Regions from separate parts of the Pseudoalteromonas sp. J2K-J599 genome, predicted to be linked through region 4. Evidence: predicted binding sites of a transcription regulator. Region 4 holds the regulator's gene; each other region holds the start of a gene.
The links. Region 4 encodes sigma-54, which starts transcription at its own class of promoters, with help from an activator protein. Its sites were predicted from a motif close to GTTGGCACGNNNNTNGNNT; they were not measured.

Region 1 (7,883 bases), 440 kb from region 4:
GTAAAGAAAGTGGTAAATTTTATCGTTACGTTCACACCACACCTGAAGACGCGCTCAACGCAGCACAAGAGCTTAATTGTAAAGTAATGATACCGTGGGGATACGGTAACTCAAGTTGGAAAATGGGCGACCACAGCAGTCATTCAGCCTTACTTCGCTTATTGCATATGTACAATAAAATGGATTCAAAAGTACCGCTGTATATTTTAAACGAAGGCGAAAGTATTTCACTGTAACTATTTACTTAGCTGTTTTAAGATTGTTATTACATTAAGACAAATCGACAATAAAATTGAGAGATTAATGAAGAAATTAGCACTCGCCTTAAGCTTTTTATTAAGCACGCCAGCAATGGCTATTGATGTTGAACATACATCAACTCCAATTACTATTGATGGCGTATCAGAAAGCGCATGGGATAAAGCCGCTTGGCACGACATGCCTTATCTAATGGATGGCACACTGCCATCAAACGATGCCGACTTTAAAGGGCGTTATCGCTTATTGTGGGATCAAAACTATTTATACCTACAAGCCGATATTGTGGATGACGTTTTAATAGATACACACGCTGATCCAACCTATAAATATTGGGATGACGATGCGCTTGAAGTATTTATTGATAGCGATGCATCGGGCGGTAATCATCAATTTAATCACACCGCTTTGGCGTACCATATTGGCCTTGATAACCAAGCTGCCGATTACGGACCTGATAAAAAAGCTCATTTGTATACTGACCACCTAGTTAGTAACTGGAAGCGCAACACCACCGCGCCCTTTAACATTACCTGGGAAGTAGCAATAAAACTCTACCCTAATGATTATAAAGAAGGGGCTAAAAACACGCCACTTACACTTAGCGAAAAGCAAATAATCGGGTTTATGTTAGCGTATTGCGATAACGATGGCAGTGACGTGCGCGAGCACTTTATGGGCTCACATGAAGTACAACCAGTAAATGGCGACAGAAATCGTGGTTTTATAGATGCCGACGTATTTGGCAAAATAACCTTACTTCCTAAAAAGTAAGTTACTACCAATAAAATAATTGAACATGTATGTTGGGTTGAGCGAAGCGAGACCCAACATACACAGATACTTTGCATTATCGGCTGTTTCAGCTCTCTCTTTCTCTTCTCATTCCCTTCTCCTTGTGCAAAAGATCTTTAAGTAAATTATTCACAAAGGGGTTAAGAGGCGCTGCGCTTTTAGAGGTAAATATATTATGGAAATTTCATCTCAAAACAGTAGTCATATAATTTTGAACTAAATACTTTCAACTGACGACTATAGCTAACAGCTCTTATTTTCATCCACAAAAAAGCCGCTGTATTTTGCAATACAGCGGCTTTTAAAATCATTATTCTAAATTAATAGATTATGACTTAGGTGCACGACCCGCACGTTTACGTTCGTTTTCTGTAAGGTGTTTCTTACGGATACGAATGTTTAGTGGAGTAACTTCAACTAGCTCGTCATCATCGATGAACTCAAGCGCTTGCTCAAGTGAGTAGTTAAGGTGCGGAGAAAGCGTTTGCGCTTCATCAGTACCAGATGCACGTACGTTAGTTAACTGCTTACCTTTAAGGGCGTTAACTGTAAGGTCGTTATCACGGTTATGAATACCGATAACCATACCTTCGTATACTTCAACACCGTGACCGATGAATAAACGGCCGCGCTCTTGTAAGTTGAATAATGCGTTAGTAAGTGCTTTACCAGTTGCGTTTGCAATCATTACGCCGTTCTTACGAACACCGATAGCGCCACCTTTATGAGGACCATAATGATCGAACGTATGGTACATAAGACCAGAACCCGAAGTAAGCGTCATGAAATCAGTTTGGAAACCAATTAAACCACGGCTTGGGATCATGAAGTCTAAACGCATACGGCCTTTGCCATCTGGAGTCATGTTAGTAAGTTCACCTTTACGTAGGCCAACTTGTTCCATAACAGAACCTTGATGCTCTTCTTGACAGTCAATAGTCACTGTTTCAAACGGTTCTTCTAGAACGCCATCTACAGTACGTAAGATAACTTCTGGACGAGAAACTGAAAGCTCGTAACCTTCACGACGCATGTTTTCGATTAAGATACCTAGGTGTAATTCACCACGACCAGAAACACGGAAGCTATCTGGGCTAGCAGTATCTTCAACGCGAAGTGCTACGTTGTGTACTAATTCTTTGTCTAAACGCTCACGGATATTACGTGACGTTACAAACTTACCTTCTTTACCACAGAAAGGTGAGTTATTTACAGAGAATGTCATTGTTACAGTTGGCTCATCAACACTTAGTGGTGGTAATGCTTCAACGTTTCCTGGGAAACAAACTGTGTCAGAAATCTTAAGCTCACCAATACCTGTTACAGTTACGATGTTACCAGCGTAAGCTCTATCAGTTTCGATACGCTCAAGACCTAGGTAGCTTTGTACTGCACCAATTTTACCATTACGTGTAGTGCCATCAGCACTGATAATAGTAACTTGTTGGTTAGGAGCAACAGAACCACGTTTAATACGACCAATACCAACTACACCAACATAAGAGTTGTAATCTAGTTGAGAAATTTGCATTTGGAAGTCACCTTCAGGATCTGCATCCGGTGGTGATACTTCTTCAACGATCATCTTGAACATAGGTTCCATGTTGTCTGATGGTTCGTCTAAATCTAGTGTTGCCCAACCGTTGATTGCTGAAGCGTAGATTACTTTAAAGTCTAACTGTTCGTCAGTCGCGCCAAGGTTGTCGAATAAATCAAAGATTTGATCCATAACCCAATCTGGACGAGCGCCTGGCTTATCAATTTTATTGATAACGACGATTGGCTTTAAGCCTTGCGCGAATGCTTTTTGCGTAACGAAACGCGTTTGCGGCATTGGACCTTCTTGAGCATCAACAAGTAATAATACTGAGTCAGCCATCGAAAGTACGCGTTCAACTTCACCACCGAAATCGGCGTGTCCCGGGGTATCTACGATATTGATATGGTAGTCATTCCAAGAAATGGCTGTGTTTTTAGCCAAAATGGTAATACCACGTTCTTTCTCAATGTCGTTTGAGTCCATCACGCGCTCTTCGTTACCGCCGCGTGTTTCTAATGTACCTGATTGCTCAAGTAGTTTGTCAACCAGTGTTGTTTTACCATGGTCAACGTGCGCGATAATCGCTATATTTCTTAACTGTTCGATGCTCATATATTTACTCAGAGAAATTAAATTCTCATTGATCCTGCAAGATCTACGCACTCATCCACGCTTTCGCGAGATGTCCCAGCATAGGATTTAAAAGGGCGCATATTATCCCTCATTAATGACATGGATGAAAGTTTATCCAATATAAATTTCAAAACTTTCTCAATACTTTTACTAAGTATCTGTTTTATATATGACAATTATATGAATTAAATTTCAAATTTTTTTTGAAAAACAGCCTTTTGGCTATTTTGCTGATCTTTTTGGTACTCTTTTGCATTTAGGTTATGCTATTTCCGAGCGATTAAATTAGCAGCAAATTGTGCCCTGTAAATTTTGCACCAAAAAGGAAAATTTACGCACCAATATAGTGCGTTTGTACATTCCATTTTGATGCAACGATATTTTTTTAATTTATAAACAGCTAGTTATAAAAATGGCACAAAATCAGCTTAGTAAATCCCAAAGCAATTATGCAGCAATAACAAAACCCAATAGTTGGAGGACACATGTCACAATCGGTTTTAGATTTTATTAAAGAAAATGACGTTAAGTTCATTGATTTACGCTTTACTGACACTAAGGGTAAAGAACAACATGTATCTATTCCTCATCACCAAGTTGATGAAGACTTTTTTGAAGACGGTAAAATGTTTGACGGTTCTTCAATTGCAGGCTGGAAAGGCATAAACGAATCAGACATGGTATTAATGCCAGTTGCTGAATCAATCAAACTAGACCCTTTCACTGAAGAATCAACATTAATCGTACGTTGTGACGTAGTAGAGCCTTCAACGCTTCAAGGTTATGAGCGCGACCCGCGTTCTGTTGCTAAGCGTGCTGAAGATTACATGCGCTCTACAGGTATTGCAGATACAGTTTTATTTGGCCCTGAGCCAGAGTTTTTCGTATTTGACGACGTTAAATACAAATCAGATATGTCTGGTTCTATGTACAAAATTGATTCTAAGCAAGCTGCTTGGAACTCAGACAAAGAATATGCAGATGGCAACACAGGTCACCGTCCAGGTATTAAAGGCGGTTACTTCCCAGTTGCTCCTGTTGATGACTTCCAAGATTGGCGTTCAGCTACGTGTCTAGTTCTAGAAGAAATGGGCCAAGTAGTAGAAGCACATCACCACGAAGTAGCAACAGCAGGTCAAAACGAGATTGCTACTCGCTTTAATACAATGGTATTAAAAGCGGATGAAATCCAAGAAATGAAATATGTTATCCATAACATGGCTCACTTATACGGTAAAACAGCAACGTTTATGCCTAAGCCAGTTGTTGGTGATAACGGTTCTGGTATGCATTGTCACCAGTCACTTGCTAAAGATGGTGTAAACCTTTTTGCTGGTGATAAGTACGGCGGCCTTTCTGAAGATGCGCTTTATTACATTGGCGGTATCATCAAGCATGCTAAAGCAATTAACGCTTTTGCAAATGCCTCTACTAACTCGTACAAACGTTTAGTACCAGGTTTTGAAGCACCAGTTATGCTTGCATACTCTGCACGTAACCGTTCTGCATCAATCCGTATCCCAGTGGTTCCATCTGAAAAAGGTCGTCGTATTGAAGTACGCTTCCCAGATCCAACAGCTAACCCATACCTTGCTTTCTCAGCAATGCTTATGGCTGGCCTTGATGGTATCAAAAACAAGATCCACCCTGGCGATGCTATGGATAAAGATTTATATGACTTACCAGCTGAAGAAGCAGCAGAAATCCCAACTGTTGCAGCATCACTTGACGAAGCACTATCTGCACTCAGCGCAGACCGTGAATTCTTAACTCAAGGTGGCGTATTCACTGATGACTTAATCGATGCTTACATCGAACTTAAATCTAAAGAAGTTGAAAAGCTTAACATGACAACTCACCCGGTTGAGTTTGAAATGTACTACAGCTGTTAATTTAGCTGTATAAAATATGTGTGTTCTCAAGCCCGCTTTGCGGGCTTTTTTAATGGTAAAATTAATCAATCTCCACTAAAGTTAAGTTACCGACAAAAATGCAGGGCTGCAGAGTGAACAACAAGATTTTATTACTATTAATTGCTTTAGGATTAAGCAATTATGGTTACGCTGGTGAAACAAAGATATACGCTTGGAAAGATAAAAATGGCGTATTAGTGTTCTCTGACACCCCTCATAAAGGTGCTAAAGAGGTAAAGCTTACCAGCCAAGATCTTAATATGCCTGCAACAAATACTGACATTTTTGACGAGCAACCCCAGCCCCAACAAGCGGCCTTTAGTATTGCCATTTCCTCACCTGATCATAACCAGACTATTCGTGAAAATACCGGCACTGTTTATGTTACTAGCCGAATAAAACCACGCTTTGAAACTGGTTTTACTATACAACTTTTTATTGATGGCAAAGCACATGGCCCAGCCAGTGACAGTTCAACCTTTGCAATAAGAGATGTAGAACGTGGTGAGCACACACTACAATTAAAGCTTTTGAATAGTAAAAACCAAGTTATTGCTATAAGTGAGCCCTGCATATTTTTTATGCACCGAAAAGGGCTAAACCTAAGTAACTAAATTGGGGCATTACTAAACGTGCAGCAGTGTATTTTACTATATAACTTGCTTGTAAATATTCACGCACTAAAATGGTGCAGCTATGATTAATAATAAAAACTTTAGCCCTGAGCTACTCGGTGCTATTTGGCAAAATCAAACAACCGCTATCATGTTGCTTGATAAAAACTTCACCGTTGTCTATGCCAATACCAGTACTAGCGAACTGCTTGGCCTTGGTAACAAGCGCCTATTAGATCAGCCTTTTGATAGTCTTTTTAATTACCATTCAATCGATTTGCAGCGTATAGAACAATACTCATTAGTTGAAGGTGTAGATTGCCAGCAGCACAGAGCTGACGTGGTTTTTAGCGATTCTCGCCATGCAAAAGTAGCCGTAAGTACACGACAAATTAAGTTTGATGGCTCACTTTATATTTTATTTGAGTGGCGCCAAACCGATGACGAAATTAAGCACGACCAAGTGTCTAATCAAATGCATCAATACCAAGCAGCCCGAAATCTAATAAGAGGCTTAGCTCACGAAATTAAAAATCCTTTAGGTGGAATTCGCGGAGCGGCGCAGTTATTGCAGTATGAGGTTGATCAACAAGAAAGAGACCAATGTGCTGAACTTATCATTGAGCAAGCTGACCGATTACGCGAATTAGTTGATAGGCTTTTAGGGCCAAATCAGCTTCCGCAAAAATCGTATGGCAATATACATCAATCACTTGAATCAGTTGCACGACTAAGTACGTTAGATAATTGTTCTAACATTAGCTTGGTTAAGGATTACGACCCAAGCATTCCTGATGTATACATTGATCAAGGTAAAATTCAGCAAGTAGTATTAAACATTGTTCGAAATGCTCAGCAGGCGCTTGTAGATGGCGGTGAAATAACAATAAAAACCCGCATTAATCATCAGCATCGTCGCCCAGGTAAAGCACCTAAAAAAGCCTTGTTGATCCAAATATCTGATAACGGACCAGGTATTGATCCCAGTGTACGTGAAACACTGTTCTACCCTATGATCACCAATAAAGAAGATGGCTCAGGGTTAGGACTCTCAATAGCGCAAACGCTGATAGATCAACATGATGGCTATATAGAATGTGATAGCTGGCCTGGACATACTGAATTTAATATCTATCTGCCCTTTGCAGATTAATGTTTGGAGTTTGCATGAAAACAGTTTGGCTTGTAGATGATGATGCTTCTATTCGATTTGTACTTGAAAAAGCACTAACCCGTGCAGGGTTTAACGCAGAAAGCTTTGCTAATGCGCAAGATGTATTAAGCGCATTAAAGTTTAGTCAACCTACTGTTTTAGTTTCGGACGTACGAATGCCTGGTATGGATGGCATGGCGTTGCTTGAGCTTATAGCAGAGCAAAACCCTGGGCTGCCAGTTATTATAATGACTGCCCACTCAGATTTGGATTCTGCAGTTAATGCATTCCAAAAAGGTGCTTTTGAATACCTAGCTAAGCCGTTTGATTTAAACGAAGCAGTGGCGCTAGTCGAGAGCGCATGCAGAGCAAATTCCACTAAAAAAACTAAGCGAAAGCAAGCTCCACCAAAAAGTGCCCACATTATTGGTGAAGCACCCGCTATGCAAGAAGTGTTTAGAGCGATAGGTAAACTATCGGCCTCTAGCATGAGCGTATTAATAAATGGTGAATCTGGCACAGGTAAAGAACTTGTCGCCAGCGCCCTGCACAACCATAGCCCACGTAAAGAAAATCAATTTATTGCACTTAACATGGCGGCCATTCCAAAAGAGCTTGTTGAGTCAGAGTTATTTGGCCACGAAAAAGGCGCGTTTACGGGTGCCGATAGCGTACGTAAAGGCCGCTTTGAGCAAGCCAATGGCGGTACACTATTTTTAGATGAAATTGGTGATATGCCACTTGATGTGCAAACACGTTTATTACGCGTTCTTGCCGATGGTGAGTTTTATCGCGTTGGTGGCCATCAAAGTATAAAAGTGGACGTACGCATTATTGCAGCTACGCACCAAAACCTGGAAGATTTAGTTAAACAAGGCAAGTTTAGGGATGATTTATTTCATCGCCTTAATGTTGTGCGCCTACGTTTACCCGCTCTTCGAGAGCGTACTGAAGATATAGAAAGCTTATCGCAACAC
Region 2 (7,883 bases), 1.2 Mb from region 4:
GCTATTAAACTAGTAAAAATAAAAACTGACATTAAAGTGTTATTACTTACGTACTCTTGAGGCTCTTGCTGAAAGCCAACATACGCCCCCAATAAAGATAACAACAAGGAAAAAGGAAGGATTAAAAGCAACGACGTTTTTATATTATTTTTATTAACGGTCATTAGCATTAATAAAGGAAAGCTCATAGAAAATGTAATAAGTGAGACTAACCATGTAGGGCTTGTTGCTGGCCACACATTATTTTCTATACTGCTATACAAAAGGGTAAGAGCAATAGCCTGTAATACGGCAAGTATAATTATAAAAGATTTTGGTAACTGACTATCCATATCTGTTCTCAACAATAGGTTTTAGTCAGTTTGCGTTATTCGTTCCTATTTTACAATTGCTTTACATTTTCAAATAAAATGCTTTGCACAGAGCTATATAATCAGCGGTGTAGGTATTATCTAAGTTTCTAATACACAGAATTGATGTTTCTATATCGCTTTTTACGTAGCTAAATGCCATTAAACTGCGGCTAATATCTTTATTAGGCGTGGCTTTTACTTGGCAATGAGCATTTAAATAAAGCCCATTTTGAGTAGCAAGCTCAATAAATAATGCGCCTTCAACGCTTGGGAGTATTAAGCTAAAGCGAGAACCACTATGGCTTAAGCGTTTAAAGGCATTTATTAACTCTTCAAAACTTAAGCCGTCGGTATGGCGTGCGGTATTACGCGCAGCATTATCGCCTTTTAAACTGTGATTAAAATACGGTGGATTAGAGATAACAACATCAAATTTAACTTCACTACTAAAGCTTTGAATAGTTTGGTGCTTAATACTTATTGTTGGCCACGGACTATTAGCTACATTTTGTAATGCTTGGGTATAGGCGCTTTCGTCAATTTCTACCGCAGTTATATCAAGCTCATTACTGCGCTGCTTACACATTAATGCTAGTAAGCCGGTCCCTGTGCCTATATCAAGTAATGACTTTGCACCGCTTAAATTAGCCCATGCGCCAAGCAAAATGCCATCGGTAGAAACTTTCATTGCACAGTCGTCGTGTTCAACTTTAAATTGTTTAAATACAAAACCAGACATTTTTTCACCTTTTCATTCACCAAGCGCAGCATAGCGCGTATAATCAGGGTAATTGTCCCTTATTTTAGACACTCTATGCAATTTTCTGAATTTGATCTTGATAACAAGCTACTCGATGCCATTAATAAAATGGGCTACGAGACGCCAACCAGCATTCAACAACAAGCTATTCCTGAAGCACTACAGGGGCGCGATATTTTAGCATCTGCGCCTACTGGTACAGGTAAAACAGCGGCATTTTTAATTCCGGCTATTCAGTACTTACTGGATTTCCCACGTCGTGATCCTGGTTTTGCGCGCGTCCTCGTTATGACCCCGACTCGTGAGTTGGCTTATCAAATTCATGAACAATGTGAACTGTTAGCTAAACGCACACACCTAAAAATTGGTGTAGTAACAGGCGGTATTAACTACGGCACGCATAAAGAAATTTTCGAAAAAAATAACGATATTTTAATCGCCACACCAGGTCGATTAATGGAATACCTAGAAACCGAAAACTTTCATGCTGAACACGTAGAAATGCTTATTATCGATGAAGCAGATCGCATGTTAGACATGGGTTTCAAAAAAGAAATGAGCCGTATTTGTGACGAAGCTAAAAATCGTCGCCAATGTTTTTTATTCTCAGCAACACTCGAAGGTGACAGCGTAGAAAGATTTGCTGAAAAAACATTAAACGACCCTGCACTGCTTGAAGCTGAATCGTCACGTAAAGAAAAAGCTAAAATTCACCAGTGGGTACATTTAGCCGATGACTATCATCACAAACTAGAGCTTTTAGTAAATACCTTAAATGGTCCAGACGTGACTAAAGCAATTGTGTTTGTTAAAACCCGTGAGCGTTTAGAAACACTGATTGGCGAGCTAACCAATAACGGCGTTAAAGCAGCTTGGTTACGCGGCGAAATGCCACAAGACAAACGCATGAAAGCCATGGAAAACTTCCACAGTGGCAAAACACGTATCTTAATTGCTACCGACGTAGCTGCACGTGGTATTGACGTATCTGACATCAGCCACGTTATTAACTTTGATATGCCGCGTACTGCCGACGTATACGTACATCGTATTGGTCGTACTGGCCGTGCTGGTAAAAAAGGGATTGCAATATCATTAGTTGAAGCACACGACATTGGTATTTTATATAAAGTAGAGCGCTACGTTGAACAAAAACTAAAACGCCGTGTAATTAAAGGTGTTGAGCCACAACATAAAGAAGCTAAGCCGCCGGCTAAAAAGCGTAAAGATCCAGCAAAAATGAAAGCCAAGAAAAAGGCTAAGGTTAAAAAGAAAAAGTAACCTAACATATTTTTATTCTAAGCCGACTTTTGTCGGCTTTTTTAATGCAAGCCTTACAGGCTCTGATGTTTGTACCTGTTACATATGTAACCCAAGCATGTAACTCATACTCATTTAAATGTAATTTTTGCCCACCTGAATTCCCACTTAATAAAATTCCCTTATATTTCATAGCGTTAATATTGGCACCGAAATTGTAACTACAAAGATAACCTAGCCGATGGAATTTCCATTTTGTGGCTGCACTATTCACCGTAATGTAAGGATTAAGTTATGAACCGCTTCAAGTTAACTATCGCTTTAGTATCATTTTGTTGTTTATTTTTATTAGCTTGCGCTACAAAGGTAAGTGCAGCAACCAACATGGCCGTAGTAAGCAGTGTAGCCACTCAACCTAACCTACAACAAACTATCACCAACACCCTACGAACTAATCCTAACCTAGCGTTAAGTGATATTCGTGTGCAGGTAAAAAATGGTGAAGTAGATTTATACGGTGAAGCACAAACTGGTTTTCAGCGCGCACTAGCTCAAAAATTTCTAGAAAATATAGATGGGGTTAAAATCATTCGTAACAAAATTAGCGTTATTTAATACGCACCAAAAAACTTATTCGTATAACTAATTCATAAGCGCGGCTTGTTACTCCAACACAAGCTGCGCTTTTTTATATTCAGTTTAAGGCAAGCTTTGCTGCTATAAAAAAGATAAAACAAAACCTCGGGCGTGTAGACCTTTCGTGATTGATTTTGCAGCTGTATGTTTGGTTTTTAGGCAAGGCAGAGCCTATGTAGTGTGGTTATTCCCCATAAATAGGCGATAACGCAGCATAAATGCCAAACATGCGCTGCCCTTTGGGTTCTTTCTAGGGACGATTAACTCTTTGTTGCTCGGTTTTTACTTAGCCCACTAGGTTACAAACCTCGCGCCGCGATTTAACCGCCCCTAGATTGAACAAATTTCAATCAACAAAGGTCAACACGCCCTAAGCAATGCGATTATTCCTCCCCTTAAAACGATAGCTCACACTTATACTTATGAAGATAAATTTAGAATTGATGCTAGCGTGTTTGTCTTCGCTCTTTTAACCCTTAAGTTAACCCAATTGATACTGAAAAAGCTTACACAGATTCTTTAGCCGACCTAACGGGCTTAAAAAGGATGATTTAGTTATTGAAATAGATGAGGGCGTTATTTCAGAGTGTGCAGCAAAGGCAGTGAGAAAATCGTTGGGTAAACACTACTTTTACTTGTTAATACTCCCATGGCCAAACGCAACTAATTAGAATTGATATTAAATAAACACAAACTAGATATTTAAACTTTTAGCTAATAATCCGTTTATAAAAAAAGCGCATTTTTACTCTGTAAAAATGCGCTGTTGGTAAGTAACTATTTCCCAATGCTTTTGCCTAATGAGCTTTAACTAAATTACTCACTTTGGCTAGAGTCAGCACCGTCGCTACTATCTTTATTAGATGACTGCTGGCTTATTTTATCGCTTATCATGGCATCGAGTTTCTCACCGCCTTTAATGCCAAAGTCGAGCGTACGAATTGGGAATGGAATACTAATATCAGCTTCGTCTAATGCTTGCTTAACGGCAACAACACCTTTGTGGCGTACCGTCATAAAGTCAGGCTCGCCTGGGTATTTAATCCAAAACCACACCAGTAAGTTAATGCTGCTGTCGCCAAAACCTTCAGCGTATACGGCGGTTTCGTCTTTACGTATTACAAAGTCAAATTCGTTAATTTTATCGACTATAACGTCTTTTGCTTTTTCTATGTCGTCGCCATACGAAATACCTACGGGTACTTCTATGCGCCTTATACCTAGCGTAGTGTAATTTTTGAGTACATTTCTAAATAAGACTTTATTTGGTACGAGTATTAATTGCCCGTAAAAGCTCTCTATTAGCGTGTTACGTAGGTTTATAGAATGCACCGAACCAAACACATCATCGGTTTCTATGACATCACCTGTTTTAAATGGCTTACGTACACCCATTGCTATACCTGCAATTAGGTTTTCGGTCATGTCTTGAAACGCAAAACCAATGGCTAAACCCACAATACCCGCACCAGCAAGTAGCGAAGTAACGGTGCCTTTTAAGCCAACAAAATCGAGCGCTATAAATAAACCTATGCACAACACAATAACTTTAAATATTGACGCCATTAAATCGGCAATTTGCGTTGAGTCGAGTGAGCGGCGTAATACGTTTTTCATCAGCTTGCCAGCAAAGCGTGCCAATATTGAAAATACTATGGCAATTACAATTGCCACTATAAAATTAGGGATATGGCTGATGACAACATCAAACCACCCTCCGAGCTTTTCTTCTATTAGTTTTTCGGCTTCGCCAACTGACGGAATACTGATCATTTTGTTTGCACCTATTTAATTAATAATCTCATTAATATTAGATATAGTTGCAAATATAACGCCAGTATCAAAAAAGCCATGCAATGCATGGCTTTTCAATTGTTTATTTAAGCTTATGACCTAATTTTGTTCGTCGCGCATAAATACCGGCTCAAGCTCTTTAACTGTTGCCTCAGGGCTAAAGTAATAACCCGCCACAGTAAACTCTTTAAGCTGACTTAATTGCGTTACTTTATTTTCGATAATGTAGCGCGCCATCATGCCGCGTGCTTTTTTAGCGTAAAAGCTAATTACCTTGTATTGACCGTTTTTACAGTCTTTAAAGTGTGGGGTAATAATTTGTACATTTAATGCTTTTTTATCTACCGCTTTAAAGTATTCGTTTGAAGCAAGGTTAACGAGGTATTGTGCGTCTTGTGCTTTTAATACTTCGTTTAGTTTGTTCGCTATTACGCTGCCCCAAAACTCGTATAAGTTTTTGCCACGCGAGTTTTCAAGCTTGGTGCCCATTTCAAGGCGATAAGCTTGCATTAAATCAAGTGGTTTTAATAAACCGTATAAACCCGAAAGTATACGTAAATGGTTTTGTGCGTAATCAAGCTCGCTAGCTTTAAGCGTGCTTGCATCTAAACCGCCGTATACATCGCCATTAAAGGCAAGCACTGCTTGTTTAGCGTTACTTTGAGTAAACGGCTGCGCCCACTCGCTAAAGCGTGCTGCGTTAAGCCCAGATAGCTTATCGCTAATTTTCATTAAACTGCCAATTTGCGCTGGTGTTAGTTCACGGCATACTTTCATGAGCTCTTCGCTGTGCTCTAGTAATTCAGGCTGAGTGAACTTGTCTGTTGCGGGTGGCGTTTCGTAATCAAGATTTTTTGCAGGTGAAATAACAGTGATCATAGTTAGCTATTGACTTGTAATTTATTTAGTGTCAATTTCAACATTAAATGAAACGAAAAGCACGTTTTGTTTAAATAAATCCTCTCTTAATAACTCATGCATTGCCGTTTTTCTATTGATAAGGACATAAGACCTATCAAGCATTGTCACACTGTTGCAGTATGGATTGTATATATTAAGAGTGATTAGATTTTTCTTTTAACTTGCTTGGAATGAGGAAAGCAAATGACTTCAGCTCTACAAAGGCTAAAACAACATTCATCTATCGTAGCCGACACTGGTGATATTGAAGCTATTAAAAAGCATCAACCAGAAGATGCAACTACAAACCCGTCGCTTTTATTAAAAGCGAGCGAGATTGAAGCATATAAGCCTTACCTAGATAAAGCTTGGAGCTATGCAAAAGAAACCGAGCAAGAGCCAGCTAAACAACTTGAACTAGCATGTGATTACTTTGCTGTGTTACTTGGTAAAGAAATTAGTGAGATTGTACCTGGTTATATTTCTACTGAAGTAGATGCACGCCTTTCGTTTAATACGCAAGCGACTATTGATAAAGCACATACTCTACTTAGCCTTTACGAAAAAGAAGGTGTAAGCAAAGACAAAATTTTAATCAAAGTAGCGTCTACGTGGGAAGGTATTAAAGCCGCTGAGCAACTAGAAAAAGAAGGTACTAAATGTAACCTTACTTTATTATTTAGCGATGCCCAAGCTCGCGCATGTGCCGATGCAAACGTATTTCTAATTTCGCCATTTGTAGGGCGTATTTTAGATTGGCATGTTGCTAACGGTATGGAAAAACCAACCGATCCGCTACAAGATCCAGGTGTTCAGTCTGTACGCAGCATTTTTGAATTTTACAAACGCCATGACTACAAAACAGTTGTGATGGGTGCAAGTTTCCGTAATACAGGCGAAATTATTGCTCTTACTGGTTGCGACAAGCTAACAATTAGCCCTAATCTTTTAGAAGATTTAGGTAACCTTGAAGGCGCACAGGAATACTTGCTAGAAACAGATATTCCTAAAGAGCCAAAACCAGAGCCACTTACAGAAGCGCAGTTCCGTTGGTTACATAACCAAGATGCTATGGCTACTGAAAAACTAGCTGAAGGTATTCGCTCTTTTGCTGATGCACAAGAACAACTAGAAGCGCGTTTTAAAGCAATGTAATTTGCTATAATCGTGTTTTAGAAAACGTCGCAATAGCGGCGTTTTTTTATGCCTAAAATAGGCTACTTCTCTATTTAACCTTCATATAATCTTCGTATAAACCTTCATCAATCAATCACACTTATGTAACATAACAGTCACTTTTTTATTCTATTTTAACTAGGCCTGTGGTATAGGTATTCTTGAGGTCAATAAAATCAATAGGAGAAGTTCATGGATAGCCTAAACGATATATTAGAGATATTAGAAGGACCAGATACAACAAGAAAAACCTCTCAAAAAAATAAAAAAAGAAAATGGCGTGAAATAGAAGCAATAAAAGACAAACAGCGCCTACGTAAAGAACTACAAGAACTAGACTACTTTACAGACAGTATTGCAATTGATGAGCTCGATTTTTAATTCAATACGCCCCAACTAAACAAAAAGGCTTCCAGAATCTGGAAGCCTTTTTTAATGGTTTAAACAATTTGAGTTCTTTAGAATAAATTAGATTTGCCAGTTAATTGGCTTATCTTTTTGGGCTTGCAATAACTCATTCGTTTGTGAAAAATGCTTACAACCAAAAAAGCCTCTATGCGCCGAAAGCGGCGATGGGTGCGGCCCTTTTAAAACATGATGGCGAGCGCTATCTATGCCTTTACCCTTTTTTTGTGCATGTGCACCCCATAAAATAAATACCACACCTTCGCAGTGCTTATTAATATGGGCAATTACATTATCGGTAAATTGCTCCCATCCTAAATGCTTATGTGAATGCGCTTGTCCTTGCTCCACGGTCAATACTGTATTGAGTAAAAACACGCCCTGATCTGCCCAGCTTTGCAGGTAACCATACTCAGGAATAATAAACCTGCTGATGTCGACAGCTAACTCTTTGTACATATTTTTAAGCGACGGCGGCAGCTTTTTTACATCAGGCAATACCGAAAAACACAAGCCATGCGCTTGCCCCTCTCCGTGATATGGGTCTTGTCCTAAAATTACAACGCGGATGTCATTAAGTGCGGTGGCATCAAAAGCAC
Region 3 (7,883 bases), 1.6 Mb from region 4:
ACACACAGCTCAGGTAAATCGCTTACTTATAAAGATTTAATCGACTTAGCGCTTACAATAACGCCACCAGAAGCTGACAAACTAACACTTAAAACACGCAAAGAATGGCGCTACATTAATACTGGCATGGCGCACATAGATTTAGCCGATTTAGTAACAGGTAAAGCAATATTTGCAGCCGATGTACGCGAACCACAAGCGCTAGTGGCTATAATTGAACGCCCGCCGGTAGTAGGCGGTGTTGTTAAGTCGTTTGATGCCAGTGCTACAAAAGCGATAAACGGCGTTGTAGATGTTATTGAAATACCTGCACCAAAAGGCGCGCCGCAGTTTCAGCCAAAAGGCGGTATTGCAATTATAGCTAAAAACACATGGGCTGCATGGCAAGGGCGTAAAGCATTAAAAGTCGTGTGGGATGATGGCAAAAATGGCGATTACAATTCAGAAGAATTTAAAAAGTCATTACTAAAAACAGTACAAACTCCACAGGCAAACATACGTGATAAAGGCGATGCCATGGGCGTGTTGGCTAAATCGAGCAATAAACTCGTAGCTGATTATTACGCGCCGCATCTTGCTCAAGCACCAATGGAGCCGCCGTGTGCAACAGCTATGTACAACAAAGATAGTGTTGATATATGGGCTGCTACGCAAAATCCACAAGCCGATATGAAAACAGTGGCTGCAATGCTTGGCATGGATGAGAGCAAAATTAATGTTCACGTTACCATGTTAGGAGGCGGTTTTGGGCGTAAGTCAAAACCTGACTTTTCAGCAGAAGCAGCTTACCTTTCAATGAAAGTAGGCAAGCCTATTCGTGTGCAATGGACGCGTGAAGACGACATACAACATGGTTTTTACCATGCGGTTTCGGCTCAGCACATTGAAGCATCGCTAGATAAAAATGGCGCAATAGAATCGTATTTACACCGCACCGCGTTTTCACCAATTACCTCTACCTTTTCAGAAGGGGCGACTACGCCAGGGAGCTTTGAACTGCGCTTAGGGTTTACCGATAACCCAATTAACACACCTAACATGAAGTTAGAAAACGGTGATGCCCCTGCCAAAGCACGAATTGGTTGGATGCGTTCTGTATCAAATATTTTTCATGCCTTTGCTATTCAGTCATTTATTGGCGAAGCAGCGCACAAAGCCGGTCGCGACCAGAAAGACTATTTACTAGACACCATAGGTCCGAGTCGCATTGTTGATGTAACTGAGCAAAATGCCACATACGATAATTACGGTGGCGATAAAGAGGTTTACCCTTTAGATATTGGCAGACTGCGCCATGTTATTGAAAAAGTAGCTGACATGAGTAAATGGGGGCGAGAACTTCCTAAAGGGCGAGGTTTAGGCATAGCAGCACACAGAAGCTTTTTAACTTACGTAGCTACGGTAGTTGAAGTAGAAGTGTCGGATGCTGGCGATTTAAACGTAATTAAATCGTGGGTTGCCATTGATGCGGGTACGGTTGTAAACACCGACACCGTTAAAAACCAAACCCAAGGTGGCTCTATTTATGGGATTACAACTGCAATCAGCGATGGTATTACCTTTGATAAAGGCCGCGTGCAGCAAAGTAACTTTCATGATTATCGCGTACCGCGTATGAGCGACTCACCTCTTGAAGTTGACGTTGAAATAGTACCAAGTGATGCACCACCAGCAGGGGTAGGCGAGCCATCTACACCAGTTTATGCGCCAGCATTATGTAATGCTATTTTTGCCGCGTGCGGAAAGCGTATTAGGCAGTTACCAATAGGTGACCAGCTAAAAGCGTAGCTAAATAACCTACAGCTTAAACAAAAAAACCGCCAAAATGGCGGTTTTTTTAGAAGTTAGCGATTAGTGAGTTTTTTCAAACTCATCAACTTCACGCTCTGCTTCTTCTTTAGATTTACCATACTGCTGCTGGATTTTACCCACAAGCTCTGTACGGCTACCTTCAATTTTGTCTAAATCGTCGTTGGTAAGATCGCCCCATTTTTGTTGAGCCTTACCTTTAAGTTCGTTCCAATTACCTTTCATACGATCGCTGTTCATAAGTTTCTCCTTACTTAGATTTAATTAACGTTCAGTATAAAAGGAGCAAGGCGTGTACCAACAAGTTAAATATTTATTTTATATTAATAATCAGTGTTTTATGTTTTTGTTGAGGCAGTAATGATTAATGTTGTGAGCACATCCTTAAAAAATGTACAGAGCGGTCTGTAATTATTTCTGATTATGTAACCCTTAATTAAATCCTTTATAACCACAGCTTGAGCGTTTATTTTTGGTTTTTGTTACAATGCACACAAAGCAATTTAGGGTAAATAGCTGTGCTGCCGGTTCAAGACATATATCAACAACTCGTTACTACATTACAAAGTAATCCTATTACGTTATTACAAGCACCGCCTGGTGCGGGTAAATCTACGTGGTTGCCGCTACAGCTTATGCGTGACGGACATTTTAAACGTATTGTAATGCTAGAGCCTCGCCGTTTAGCTGCACGTAATATTGCAAGTTACTTAGCAAAGTGCCAAAACGAGAGTGTTGGGCAAAGTGTGGGCTTGCGGATTAGGGGCGAGAGTAAAGTAAGCGCTAATACGCGCCTCGAAATAGTCACCGAAGGCATGTTAACGCGCATGTTGCAAAACGACCCCGAATTAAGCGATATTGATTTACTGATATTTGATGAATTTCATGAGCGTTCAATTGCAGCCGATACCTCACTTGCCTTTGCGCTCGAGACCCAAAGTGCACTGCGTGAAGATTTAACTATTATGCTTATGTCGGCAACGCTAGATACAGAGCGCTATACAGCCTTTTTTGACTGCCCTGTAATTCAATCAAGCGGTCGCAGCTATCCAATAGATGAAGTATACATACCCATAAAAGATGAAAGTCGCTGGCTTGATGCAATTCCTAACATAATAAAACAAGCACTTAATGAGCAAACAGGCAGCGCATTGGTATTTTTACCCGGGCAATTTGAAATACTACGCGTGCAACAAGCACTGAGCGATTTACCCAGTAACTGCCAAGTTGCAACACTATTTGGCGAGCAAGATAAAGCCAATCAGCAAACTGCTATTGCTCCTGCACCAAACGGCATGCGCAAAGTAGTGCTTACCACCAATGTAGCCGAAACCAGTTTAACTATTGAAGGCATACGCATTGTAATTGACAGCGGCAAGCGCCGTGCAGCGACCTTTAATTTAAAAACAGGGGTTACAGAGCTCACAACACAAAGCATATCGCGCTCGTCTGCTGTGCAGCGTGCAGGGCGTGCAGGACGAATAGAGCCGGGCATTGTTTATCGAATTGGCTCAAAGCAAACCTTCGAGCGACGTAATAGCCATGACAATCCCGAAATACTCACATCAGACATAAGCCAACTTATGCTTGAGGCAAAGCAGTGGGGAGCCAGTATTGATGAGCTAACCTTGCTCGATAAGCCCACTGAGCAGCAATGCGGGCAAGCAAGTAATCTGCTTAACATGCTAGAAGCTATTGATAGCAAAGGTAAGCTCACACCGCTTGGCAGTAAAATGTTAGGTTTTGGTGCTGATATTCGTTTGGCGCATATGCTATTAAAAGCACAAATACTTGATGACCAACTCCCTGGTATTTTTAGGCTCGCTATTTATTTAGTGGCATTACTTGAGAGCCGTGTAAATAGTGCAAACGAGTTGAGTTTAGCGCTGCATAGCCAGCAGCAACGTCCGCATCCGGTATTTAAACAACAGTTAAAATATTGGCAAAGCCGCTTAAAAGTAAAAGACGAAAACAGCGAATTAAATACGCATTATATTAGTTTGCTAGTGGCATTGGCATACCCCGATCGCATCGCTAAAAAACGCGGTAATGGTTATTTACTTGCCAATGGTGCTGGTGCTGAGTTAAATGTCGATTACTGGCACAACGACGATTACTTAGCTATAGCAACCATGGGCGGGCACAAAGGTGGGCGTATATTTGCAGCCACCGCACTTAACCCATTTGAGTTACAAGAATTTTTACCGCATTTATTTAGTAAACTTACTCGTTGTGAGTTTGATGAAAAATCAGCGCGCTTTATTCATCAAGATGAAGTGAAACTCGGGGCTATAACGCTCAGCAGCCAGCCTAGTAAACAAAAACTAGATAAGAGCGAGCGTGCTAAAGCGTGGCTTAGCTTATTTACTAAACACGGTTTTGCTTTATTTAACGAGCAACCTGATGCGCAACAATTGCTGATACGTATGAGCCTAGCAAGTAATTTAATGCCCGATAAATTCCCGCAAATAAACGAGCAACAACTTATTCAAAATGCAGCGCAGTGGCTAGGCGTGTTTTTAGAAGATATTAAAACGCTCACGCAGCTTAAAAAGTTTAACTACTTTGAAGCATTACAAAACTGTTTTGATTGGCAACAACAAGCAGCTTTAAAAGCACTGTTACCACTGCGCTTAACGGTGCCAAGTGGCTCAAATATAAAAATAGAATACCAGCTTGATGGCCCCGCAAAGCTAAGCGTGCGTATGCAAGAAGTTTACGGCTTGACCAGTACGCCTATGCTTGCCAACGGTAAATTGCCATTGCTTATGGAGCTGCTATCGCCAGGTAAACGTTCATTGCAACTTACTCAAGATTTAGCCCACTTTTGGGATAGCAGTTACCGCGATGTGCAAAAGGAAATGAAAGGCCGCTACCCTAAACATTTTTGGCCAGACGACCCAGCCAACAGCGTTGCAACAAATAGAGTAAAGAGCAAAATGTAGGTGTTAATTTTCTTAAAACTGATTTTGTTTGATTATTGAACTTACTAAGGTAATGTACCTATAAAATATTTTTAACTACAGGGAATAGTCAATGAGGTTACTTTTAACGTTAGGTTTGGCTCTAGTAACTGCTTTTTCGGCTTATGCTGAAAAGCCACTCGACTTAAATGCATTTGCGCAGCAATACTATAAAACAATGACCGCAACACAAGCACCTAACGCAGGTGCTAAAGAGCTTGAGGCTTATCTTGCATTGTTAACCGATGATATTGGTAATCAGCATATTCCGTATCAACCGGATGACTCACGTACTCCTGATGGCAAAGAGCAGATGCGCAAAGGTATGAGTTTTTACTTAGGTGCGCACACGTTGTTTGAAAGCACACTGCTTAATACATTTGTGTTTAATGATACAGGCTTTGCTATTCGTTATAAGAGTCATGCAAAGGGCATTCACCCGCAAAGTAAGCAGCCAATAGAATACACCTCCACAATGATGGAAGTAATAGAACTTGAAAACGGTAAAGTGGCGATGATACGCAAGTATCACGAATAAAAAATAAGGATATATATGAAACATTTACTGATCGCACTATCAATATTAATGCTTAGTGCATGCGCTAGTACAAAAAGTGATTTTAGATTTGATGGTTCTACACCTGAGTCAACTCAGGCCGGAGTTCATAAAGTTTTAAAGACATTAAAATCTCAAGATGTAATGCGCTTTATAGGCGCCTTAATTGCAATTCAATTTTCTGATGTGCAAAGCGCAGAAGATGTTTTAGGCGACCCAACCATGATGAATGAAATGAATTATTTTATTATTGGTAAAAAAATTGATGGCTTAAATTATTATGAAGTACTGGATCTTGCGAGTTCATCTTCATCGAAAGTGGAAGTTTCGGTAGCGAAATAGTTCCAGATTTTTGTATTACATTAAATGTGTAATACCAATCCGCAATAATACTTAATCATTTTGCAGGGCTAAACGTGTCGCTACCTGCGTTAAAAAATGCTCATTTAGAACAACTAAATAGCGAATTTTTTTGCCTAGCTATCAACACGTTTTTCTGTCCTCAAAATAGACCACTTAATTAAGCGAATTGGTATGATTTTATGTCTATATTAAATATATTATTGAAAGTGCTAAAGTTTTAACGCTATAAAACTTAATAGTAAGCTTTGTTTATTCCTGCTCATGAATTTATACTACGCTTTAGTAAGAAGCTAATTATTTATAATTTAGATGCAGAAGTCTAAAACATAAAACGTAAGCTACTTTGACTTAATTCTACACGATTAGATAGAGACTATGACATTAAGATTTTTTGTAATAATAGGTACTTTAATTTTAATGTGCTTTGTAACAAGTTTATTAGTTGGGTATCGCTATTTTTTTAGCCTGCCGACTATAAACACTAGTATTGAAGATTATCAAAATCGTGAATTACTGAGTCTTAAAATTGCGCTTGATAAAGAGTTTATATTTTTAGAAACACTCAATTATGACTACGCCGTATGGGATGACACCTATGATTATATGGCTGATTTTGACGCAGAATATGTAGATTCAAACTTTGTAGGGGATACCTTCTATTCTCTCAAAATTGATGGTGTGTTTATCTACGATGTAAACCTTAATATGGTTTACGGACAAGCGTATGATTATATGAAGCATAGGGAGTTTGATGCTCCTGATTTAGATTTACAGGTTAATAAATTAAACCGCGCAATTATTCCCAATCCAAAAGCTGCTAATGACGACAGTAGTTTAAGCCATTCTGGTTTTTTACAAACAGCGGGCGGCCCTGTCATGTTTGCATCGCATGCAATAAAGCGAACAGATAAAACAGGTGAGCCTGTTGGTAGTATTGTTTTTATAAAAAAAGTAAGACCGTCGTTGATCAAATCCTTAGCAGAAATTGCACAAGTGGAGCTTAGCTATACACAAATAGCACACGGTAGTTCTTTAAACGATATTGCGACGCTTAAAGGGAGCCTCCAAGAAGAGGGCATTGCTACTCAAAGGAAGAGGGTGATTCTAGATGTAAATGGTAAGCCATTGCTTGCTTTGAACATTAAGCACCATCACCAAACACTGCCAGTTTTATTTGATCACTATTTAAAGCTTATTTTGCTAATGTTTTTTGCAATGTCATTATTAGGTTTTTATATTGTAAATCGTTATTTTATTGAACCGCTTATTAGTGGTGCGTCCGCTATTAATTCAATGTTGGTTAAAAACGATTTACAGCCTTTGAGATTCACTAATCAATTTTTAGAAATGCGCGTTTTAATTGGCGGTTTTAATGCGTTAATTAAACAAGTAAAAGAGCAAAATTCTAAGCTTGAAAAAATAAGTAAAATTGATGGGTTAACCCAAATTTACAACAGGCGTGCCTTTGATGAAATTATAGCGGCTCAGTGGAAGCAGGCTCAACAGCAACAAAATGCCTTTGGAGTAATATTACTTGACGTAGATCACTTTAAAAATTATAACGATTTTTATGGTCACCAAGGCGGAGACAATGCTTTACAGCTCCTAGCTGGTAAATTACAACAAATGGCAAAGCAAAACACAGGTACAGTTGCGCGCTATGGCGGCGAAGAGTTCATATTATTCTTTAAAAAACTTTCTTATGAAGAGTTTGTAAATATATCTCAGCAATTGCTTTTGGCGGTTCGGGAGTTAAATTTACCTCATGAAGCGTCGCCTGTACGTAAATATTTAACAATTAGTGCTGGGTGTGTATTTGCTACTAAAGAAACCTTAAGTGGTAATAATGTGTCTATTCAATCACTAATTAAAGAAGCTGACATAATGCTTTACGAAGCGAAAAACTCAGGTAGAGATAAAACATCAATCAAATCTATATAATTTAAATCAATTATTAAAGATGCATCAGCTGTTTTTTATTATTAAACGCTCAAACCTCTTTCCCGCCATGGCTCTGTGCTAGGTCGTCAAGTTCGGCGCAAGTGTAATCAAAACCACTTTCGTCGTATTCGTATGTCACTTTTACACTATCGCCGCCATTAAAAAGTCGTGTTTTTACATCGTTAACCGGCCAGTCTTTGAGCTCGTGTAAAAATCGGTTAGCAACTTGTGATGATTCAAAACAATAGCGA
Region 4 (7,883 bases):
CTACTTCACTTTCATCCATTGAGATTGGGATAGACTCACAATCTTCATCCATTAAATCGCGGACAATTTTTTCTGGCGGATTAGTTAATAATGTACTCAGCGATAAAGCGCCTATAAAGCAGTTATGTTTATCAACAACATATAAATCATCTGTACCCTCTGGTAACTCACCACGCAGTCTAATATAACGAAGTACAACATCGAGTGTTACATCAGGGCGAATGGTCACCGTATCGGTGTTCATTAGCGCACCTGCTGAACGCTCTTGATATGACAGTGCTTGCGTGGCACGTTCACGGTCTTGAATGTCCATCGCGCTAACAACGTCTTTATAGACGGTATCTGGCAGGCTACGTAATACTTCACCTAAGTCATCGTGGCCCATGTCTTCAGTTGCGGCGGCAATGTGCTTAGGTTCCATTTGGGCAATAATGCCTAAACGAACATCTTCAGATAATTCTTCAAGAACATCACCCTGCACATCAGGATCGACCAATTGCCAAAGCAGTCGGCGAATTTTATGCGGTGATGATTCTAATAATAATGCGGTATCACAAGGAGCCGTTTTTGCGAGCATGCGTCTAACTTGAACAAATTGACCACTATTGAGTGACTTCGTCACCTGCTTTAGTTGCTGTAGTGGATAATCTTGTTCAAAAGCTTCTGGCATTGGCGTCCTTTATAAATTGTTATATTACTTTATGGGGGGAGGTGAGTTAACTGGCGTTACTAACCTATTTATTTTATATATCTGTTTTAATTGAAGCACTAGTAATGCGAATATTGTTTTTATAAAACAGATTATTCTTGTTCATTAAAGCGTTGTGCTATTAATTCTCCAACAGCGTGTAAAGCTTGCTCAGAATCAGGGCCTTTACAAACAACTTTAACTTCTTTTCCTTGGCTACTTTCAAGTAACATTAATGCAAGTACGCTATCGCCTGCTGCTTCTTTGTCATCTTGGAATAATGTGATTGTAGCATCAAATTGTACTGCTAATTGCGCAAGCACAGTAGCTGCTCTGGCGTGTAAGCCTAATTTGTTTTTTATTAAAAAGGTATCTTCACAATGCATAACTTACTCTACCTAAGCTGAACAGGTGATTATTCAGCTATATTATTTTTCTTGTTCGCGATGGCGAATTTTTACATTGGGATGTGTCATTGCAAAACTTTCACCGATAGTTTGCGCTAAATACACAGAGCGATGTTGCCCACCTGTACACCCAATAGCAATGGTTAAATAACTGCGGTTATTTCGTTCTAAATGCGGTAACCACGTTTGTACAAATGTTTGAATTTGCCATGTGAATTTTTGCACTATGCTGTGATTAGCTAAATAGTCTTTAACCGGTTGATCTAACCCATTTAAAGGCTTCAACTCTGGTTCCCAGTGTGGATTTGGTAAAAAGCGTGCATCAAATACGTAGTCTGCTTCTTTTGGTATACCGTGTTTAAAACCAAATGATTCAAATGTGACAATCAGTTGCTTATCTTTTTTACCTAAAATCTTTTCACGAATAGATTCAGCGAGTTGATGAACACTTAAATCAGTCGTATCTATCATAAAGTCGGCGCGAGTGGTTAATACATCAAGTAATTCTTTTTCTTTTTTGATGGCTAAATCAAGGGGCAACGAGTCTATTGATAGTGGGTGTAATCTGCGTGTTTCAGAAAAGCGTTTGATCAATGTCTGATCGTCACTATCTAAATAAAATAACGTAGGGTTTGCAAAGCCTGGTAAGTATTCAAGAATATCGTTAAATTCATCTTGTTCTTTAGGTATGTTGCGCACATCTATGCTAACAGCAATTTTATCGTAGCTATCAGACACACTGCGAACTAATGAAGGTAGTAGGTTTACTGGAATATTATCTACGCAATAATAACCTAAATCTTCTACAACGCGCAAAGCAACCGACTTTCCAGAACCGGAACGGCCGCTTATGATAATTAACTCCATTTAACACCCTTTATAAAACTATGATTGATCGACAATAACTTGGTAAAGCTCAGTATCAGATTTTGCACTGCGTAACTGTTTACAAAAATCTTTGTTGTTTAGTTTATCAGCAATGGTTGCTAGAGTCTTTAAGTGCTGCTGGTTATCGCCATCTGGTACGATGAGTGCGACGAAAATATCAACAGGGCGATTATCGATTGCATCAAAGTTTATTGGAGTTTCGCTAACGAGCACTAAAGCCAAAGGCTCTTCTGCACCGCTCATTCTTCCATGAGGAATAGCAATGCCACGTCCTATACCTGTACTACCTAATTTCTCTCTGCTCATTAAAGCATTAAGAATATCTTGTTGCGGTAAATACGGAAGTTTGTCGTGAGCAAGTTCGCTAATGAACTCTAAAATTCTTTTTTTGCTATTAAAAAGGACCGCAGCTTTGCTGCAGTCCTGGCATATAAGTGAACTTAATTTCATCATATTAGTGTCGAGCAAGCTTCTCTTTGTGTTTGATTACTTGGCGATCGAGCTTGTCGATCAACGAGTCAATAGCGGCATACATATCTTGATGTTCTGTAGAGGCAAATAGCTCAGCACCGCTTACGTGTATTGTGGCTTCTGCTTTTTGATTTAATTTTTCTACATCGAGAATGACATGAACATTATTAATATGATCAGAGTGTCTTTCAAGCTTCGCAAATTTAGTATTAATATAGTCTCTTAGTGAATCGGTTAATTCTACGTGACGACCAGTTAAGTTTAGTTGCATAAGCATTACCCTCTTAGTTTAGCGTCTTAAATCAGACTTTTACGCTGATTTGACGGTGGAATAGCAAGAGATTCGCGGTATTTTGCGATTGTACGTCTCGCTACTTTAATTCCTTGCTCAGCCAATATATCCGCTATTTTGCTATCACTCAATGGTTTTGCTGAGTTTTCTGCTGCGATTAATTTTCGGATAAGCGCACGTATTGCTGTAGATGAACATTCACCACCGTTTTCAGTACTTACATGGCTTGAGAAAAAATATTTAAGCTCAAATATACCACGGGGTGTATGCATGTACTTTTGAGTAGTTACGCGAGAAATTGTCGATTCGTGCATTTCTACCATTTCAGCAACATCATTTAAAACCATTGGTTTCATGGCTTCAGGGCCATGTTCAAAAAAGCCTTGTTGTTGCTTAACAATACAATTAGTAACTTTTAATAGCGTGTCGTTTCTACTTTCTAAGCTTTTAATAAACCATTTAGCTTCTTGTAAATGTGAGCGAATAAACTGGCTGTCGCCACTTGATTTTACAGTGCGAGACATTGCTGCGTATTGGCTATTAACACGAATTTTAGGCATGCTATCTGGGTTTAATTCGACAACCCAGCGGCCTTTAATTTTTTTAACTGACACATCAGGAATAACATACTCAGATTCTTCCCTTACAATAGTATCTGCAGGTTTTGGGTTGAGAGTATGTATTAGTGTCATTACTTCTTTAAGCTCTTCTTCTTTAAGCTTTGTTTTTTTCATTAATGTACGATAGTCGCGAGCTGCTAATAGATCAATATGCTCGGTTAAAATCATTTTCGTTTCATTAATGTAAGGTGTTTCTTTATCAAATTGATTAAGCTGAATACACAAACACTCTTGTAAACTACGTGCAGCAATACCAACAGGATCAAACAGTTGGATGCGTTTTAATACCGCTTCAATTTCATCAAGTTCAACTTCGTTATCATCTTCGTTTTCTTGATTAAAGCTTTCTAAAATCTCTTCGCAGCTTAGTGTTAAAATACCTGAATCATCGACGGCCTCTACAATCGCAATAGCGATGGCTTCATCGGTAGGGCTAAATGGCGTTAGTTGTAATTGCCACATTAAATACTCATGCAGCGTTTCAGTAGAGGCGCCTTGGTATATTGATTCGTCTTCAGGCATTGGACCTGATGAGGCTGCAGGAGCGGCACTCATGTACTCATCCCAACTGACATCCATAGCCATGTCGTCACTTAGCGTGTCTTTTGCAAGTGCTTCACCAGTATCTTGTTCGTATTCGCTCGGAGCATCATCAGCAGATGCGCTAACAGTTATGTCATCGGTATCAGCTTTTTGCTCGTTTTTACCAGCAGCGTCTTCGGAATAGTCTGCCTCTTCAACCTCTAATAGTGGATTACTGTCGAGAGCTTCTTGTATTTCTTGCTGGAGATCCAATGTACTGAGTTGCAACAAACGAATAGCTTGTTGCAACTGTGGAGTCATTGTAAGTTGCTGGCCCATGCGCAGCTGTAGTGATTGCCTCATGTATCTCTAACAATCCTTTTATGTTGTTATAATTAATACTAGCAGATGCTTAAAGACATGGCGTAAATGTTACAGCCTAAATTGCTCGCCTAAGTAAACATCGCGTACTGTTTTATCATTTAATACGTGTTCTGGAGTACCTGATGCAATCAGCTCCCCATGAGAAACAATGTAGGCTTTTTCACAAACATCAAGGGTCTCTCTTACGTTATGGTCGGTAATTAATACACCAATCCCACGATTTTTAAGATGTTCTATTATTTTCTTTATATCTAATACCGAAATAGGGTCAACACCGGCAAACGGTTCATCCAGTAATATAAATTTAGGATCTGCTGCCAGCGCTCGTGCTATTTCTACACGACGACGTTCTCCCCCCGATAATGCCATACCTTGGCTATCACGAATGTGTTGTATGCTAAATTCATCTAATAAGTTATTGAGCGTGTCTTCTCTGGCTTGTTTATTTAGTTCTTTGCGCGTTTCTAAAATGGCCATTAAGTTTTGATAAACAGTCAGCTTTCTAAAAATCGATGACTCTTGTGGTAAGTAGCCTATGCCTAATCTAGCACGACTATGCATAGGTAAAAGAGTAATATCGTTATCATCAATAGATATTTTACCTTTGTCGCTAGGAACAAGCCCTACAATCATATAAAAAGTCGTTGTTTTACCAGCACCGTTAGGGCCAAGTAAGCCAACTATACTGCCAGCTTGTACTTCAAGGCCGACGTTTTTTACAACTTCACGACCTTTATAGCTTTTTGCCAATAGTTCTGCTTTTAATGTGCTCATGGTTGACCTTTATCGCCTTTTTTACTTTTTTTAGTTTCGATCGGTACTAAAATTGTGTGAACGCGGTCAGTTGAGTTTTCATCTTTTTCGGCACTGATGAGCTGCTGCTCTATGTCGTAGGTAATGCTTTTAGCATTTATTTTTTGTCCGGCTTGCGATACTTGTGCATTACCAACAAGCGTTAAAAAACGCTTAGATACATCATAACGTACTTCGTCAGCACTGGCGCTCATAGTCGTGCCGTCTGATTGCTTTTCTTCAAAGTGCGCAGGGCTACCTGTGGCAATTAATAATTGTTTATTATCACCAAGTTCATCACGTTTGTGTACTTCGAGGCGATCGGCTGTAATGCGGCGATTACCGTGAATAATCTCAACGTTTTTCTCAAAAATACCCACATTAGCTTTCAATTGACCTTCTTGCTTGTCGGCACTTATTGAAATTTGATTGGCAGCAGGTTGCGTGTTTTGCTCTGCAGCACTACTATTAAACGCTAGTATAAGTGTAGGAATTATAAATGATTTTAATATTTTATTGGTCATAATATATGGTTCGCGTATGGTTAATTAGTTTTATCACTTCGGTTTTCAAGTCGGCTTCTAGGCCTTTACCGGTGATTTTTAAATTGGGTCCAGTGATAATGACGGGTTGCTCCGAACGCATTGTTAATAACTTTATATCAACCTGAATATTATCAGCATTGATTTTGTCTATCATGGCGTTATCGGTTAAATTTTTGGCAACCACATTACCTTCTAAAATTAATTGTTTATCTTCATATAATGTTGCTTCGTCTGCATTTATTTGCCACGTTTGTTGCTCGTTATATAAAGTAAAAATGGGTTTTTCAAAAAACGTGAAACCTAATTGCTGGTATAGCTCCATTTTAGCCGCAGTGACTTTGTGGCTAATTTTACCTTGCTCATCATAGGCTGTCTGTTTGAGCTCAATAGCTATGTAATCAGGCTTAGCAACAACTTCAGGCTCAGCCTGAGGCACAATATTTGTTTGTGTAAAATAAGGGTACCAAAGCCAAACCATACAGCTAATGAATAAAACGCTTAATATTATGCGCGCTGCATTCATGAACTAGTGCCTTGTGTAGTCAATGCTTTACCATTTTCAAGCATGAGCAAATCGGTGAGTTCTCTCACAGCGCCAAAACCACCAGGCATTTGCGTTACATAATGTGACAAACGCTTAATAAGAGGGTGGGCATCATTTACTGCAACGGCAAAGCCTACTAACTCCATAACAGGCATGTCAGGACCGTCATCACCAATATAAGCAATTTGTTCATCGCTAAGGTTGAGTTTATCTTTTAATTCTTGATAGGCAATGAGCTTATTTTCTTGGCCTTGATAAATATGCTGTACGGTTAAGCTGCTCATACGTTGTTGTACTATCTGTGAATGACGACCAGTAATAACAGCTACTTCAAAGCCACTGTTTATAAGTGCTTTAATGCCAAAACCATCTTTTGTATTAAATGCTTTTAGCTCTTCACCTTGATTGCCAAGGTAAATACGGCCATCAGAAAATACACCATCAATATCGCATATAAGTAGTTTTACTTTTTTAGCGCGTGCTTTTGCATCATCGCTCAGCGGTTGATAGAGTTCTTCAAATTGCATTTATAACACTCCTGCTTTTAATAGGTCTTGCATATTTAATGCGCCAATAGGTTGGTTTTTCTCATTGACGACGATTAGGCCATTTATACGTTTACGTTCCATAATATTGAGCGCTTCAGCGGCTAAAATATCTTGCGTAGCTGTAGTGCATAACTTAGTCATAACAACATCTATTTGTGTTGTATGAATATCAATTCTTTGTTCTAAAATGCGACGTAAGTCACCATCGGTAAATAACCCTACGAGTTGCTGATTTTCATCAACAATGGCTGTCATACCTAATCCTTTAGCTGACATTTCTATTAGAGCATCTTTAACTGTTTGTGAAACATCAATAATAGGTGTATTTGCGCCGCTGTGCATAACATCTTTTAAAGTAAGTAATAAGCGCTTGCCTAAACTACCACCTGGGTGAGATAGCGCGAAGTCATCAGCTGTAAAGCCGCGAGCTTCTAATAATGCAACTGCCATGGCATCGCCCATCGCAAGCGTTGCAGTGGTACTTGATGTAGGGGCTAGACCCAATGAACAAGCTTCTTTTTCTACTTTAATGCACACATGTACATTAGCAAGGGTTGCCATAGTTGATTGTGTATTGCCAGTCATCGCTATCATTTTGGCACCAAGTCGTTTTAAAACCGGAATGATATTTAAAACTTCGCTGGTTTCCCCTGAATTAGAAATAAGCATTACCACGTCATTTTTAGTGATCATACCTAAATCACCATGACTTGCTTCACCAGGGTGAACAAAAAACGCTGGGCTGCCAGTACTTGCAAGGGTTGCCGCTATTTTATTGCCAATATGGCCTGATTTTCCCATGCCAATAACAATAATACGGCCTTCACAGTCGTACATTAATTGGCACGCGTTATGAAAATTTTCATCTACATATTGTGCAATATCACTAAGTGCTTGGCGCTCAACATCTAAAACGCGAAGGCCTTGTTCAATAAAGTTTAGCGTTGCCATCATTTACCCTACTTGACTAAAAATATACCCTTGGTAACCCAAAAACGCTATTAGCAATAAGCCGCCTTCTACCCTATTGATACGCTGGGTGCCTCTAAAGTTCAATGACATAATAATAAGAGCAAGTGTTGCACCAATCATAATTAATATATCTCGGCTTACTAACGATGGATCAATTGCTGAAGGATTAATAATACCTGCTAGAGGTAATACAGCTAAAATATTAAATAT

Region 1: glnA (glutamate--ammonia ligase) is a predicted target of sigma-54. The motif match lies at 3,638-3,656, and genes of this name have one in related genera.
Region 2: AC5NT5_RS14315 (BON domain-containing protein) is a predicted target of sigma-54. The motif match lies at 2,576-2,594, and genes of this name have one in related genera.
Region 3: AC5NT5_RS12510 (CsbD family protein) is a predicted target of sigma-54. The motif match lies at 2,093-2,111, and genes of this name have one in related genera.

The regions. Positions count from the first base shown of each region.
Region 1 is NZ_CM200271.1:185,879-193,761, reverse strand. Features, by position in the region: gene AC5NT5_RS00900 (MBL fold metallo-hydrolase) at 1-236, shown strand, start outside; gene AC5NT5_RS00895 (CBM9 family sugar-binding protein) at 304-1,032, shown strand; gene typA (translational GTPase TypA) at 1,382-3,205, opposite strand; gene glnA (glutamate--ammonia ligase) at 3,712-5,118, shown strand; gene AC5NT5_RS00880 (DUF4124 domain-containing protein) at 5,232-5,753, shown strand; gene glnL (nitrogen regulation protein NR(II)) at 5,836-6,906, shown strand; gene ntrC (nitrogen regulation protein NR(I)) at 6,921-7,883, shown strand, end outside.
Region 2 is NZ_CM200271.1:3,176,269-3,184,151, forward strand. Features, by position in the region: gene AC5NT5_RS14300 (DUF4153 domain-containing protein) at 1-332, opposite strand, end outside; gene AC5NT5_RS14305 (tRNA1(Val) (adenine(37)-N6)-methyltransferase) at 394-1,092, opposite strand; gene srmB (ATP-dependent RNA helicase SrmB) at 1,168-2,394, shown strand; gene AC5NT5_RS14315 (BON domain-containing protein) at 2,668-2,988, shown strand; gene AC5NT5_RS14320 (mechanosensitive ion channel family protein) at 3,826-4,782, opposite strand; gene yaaA (peroxide stress protein YaaA) at 4,903-5,682, opposite strand; gene tal (transaldolase) at 5,908-6,858, shown strand; gene AC5NT5_RS14335 (DUF3545 family protein) at 7,072-7,260, shown strand; gene ung (uracil-DNA glycosylase) at 7,348-7,883, opposite strand, start outside.
Region 3 is NZ_CM200271.1:2,749,374-2,757,256, reverse strand. Features, by position in the region: gene AC5NT5_RS12515 (xanthine dehydrogenase family protein molybdopterin-binding subunit) at 1-1,788, shown strand, start outside; gene AC5NT5_RS12510 (CsbD family protein) at 1,852-2,049, opposite strand; gene hrpB (ATP-dependent helicase HrpB) at 2,328-4,754, shown strand; gene AC5NT5_RS12500 (nuclear transport factor 2 family protein) at 4,846-5,310, shown strand; gene AC5NT5_RS12495 (hypothetical protein) at 5,326-5,670, shown strand; gene AC5NT5_RS12490 (diguanylate cyclase domain-containing protein) at 6,067-7,632, shown strand; gene AC5NT5_RS12485 (hypothetical protein) at 7,682-7,883, opposite strand, start outside.
Region 4 is NZ_CM200271.1:628,884-636,766, forward strand. Features, by position in the region: gene mgtE (magnesium transporter) at 1-670, opposite strand, end outside; gene AC5NT5_RS02780 (HPr family phosphocarrier protein) at 802-1,074, opposite strand; gene rapZ (RNase adapter RapZ) at 1,117-1,962, opposite strand; gene ptsN (PTS IIA-like nitrogen regulatory protein PtsN) at 1,981-2,433, opposite strand; gene hpf (ribosome hibernation promoting factor) at 2,438-2,725, opposite strand; gene AC5NT5_RS02800 (RNA polymerase factor sigma-54) at 2,752-4,251, opposite strand; gene lptB (LPS export ABC transporter ATP-binding protein) at 4,321-5,046, opposite strand; gene lptA (lipopolysaccharide transport periplasmic protein LptA) at 5,043-5,588, opposite strand; gene lptC (LPS export ABC transporter periplasmic protein LptC) at 5,578-6,132, opposite strand; gene kdsC (3-deoxy-manno-octulosonate-8-phosphatase KdsC) at 6,129-6,680, opposite strand; gene AC5NT5_RS02825 (KpsF/GutQ family sugar-phosphate isomerase) at 6,681-7,652, opposite strand; gene AC5NT5_RS02830 (calcium/sodium antiporter) at 7,656-7,883, opposite strand, start outside.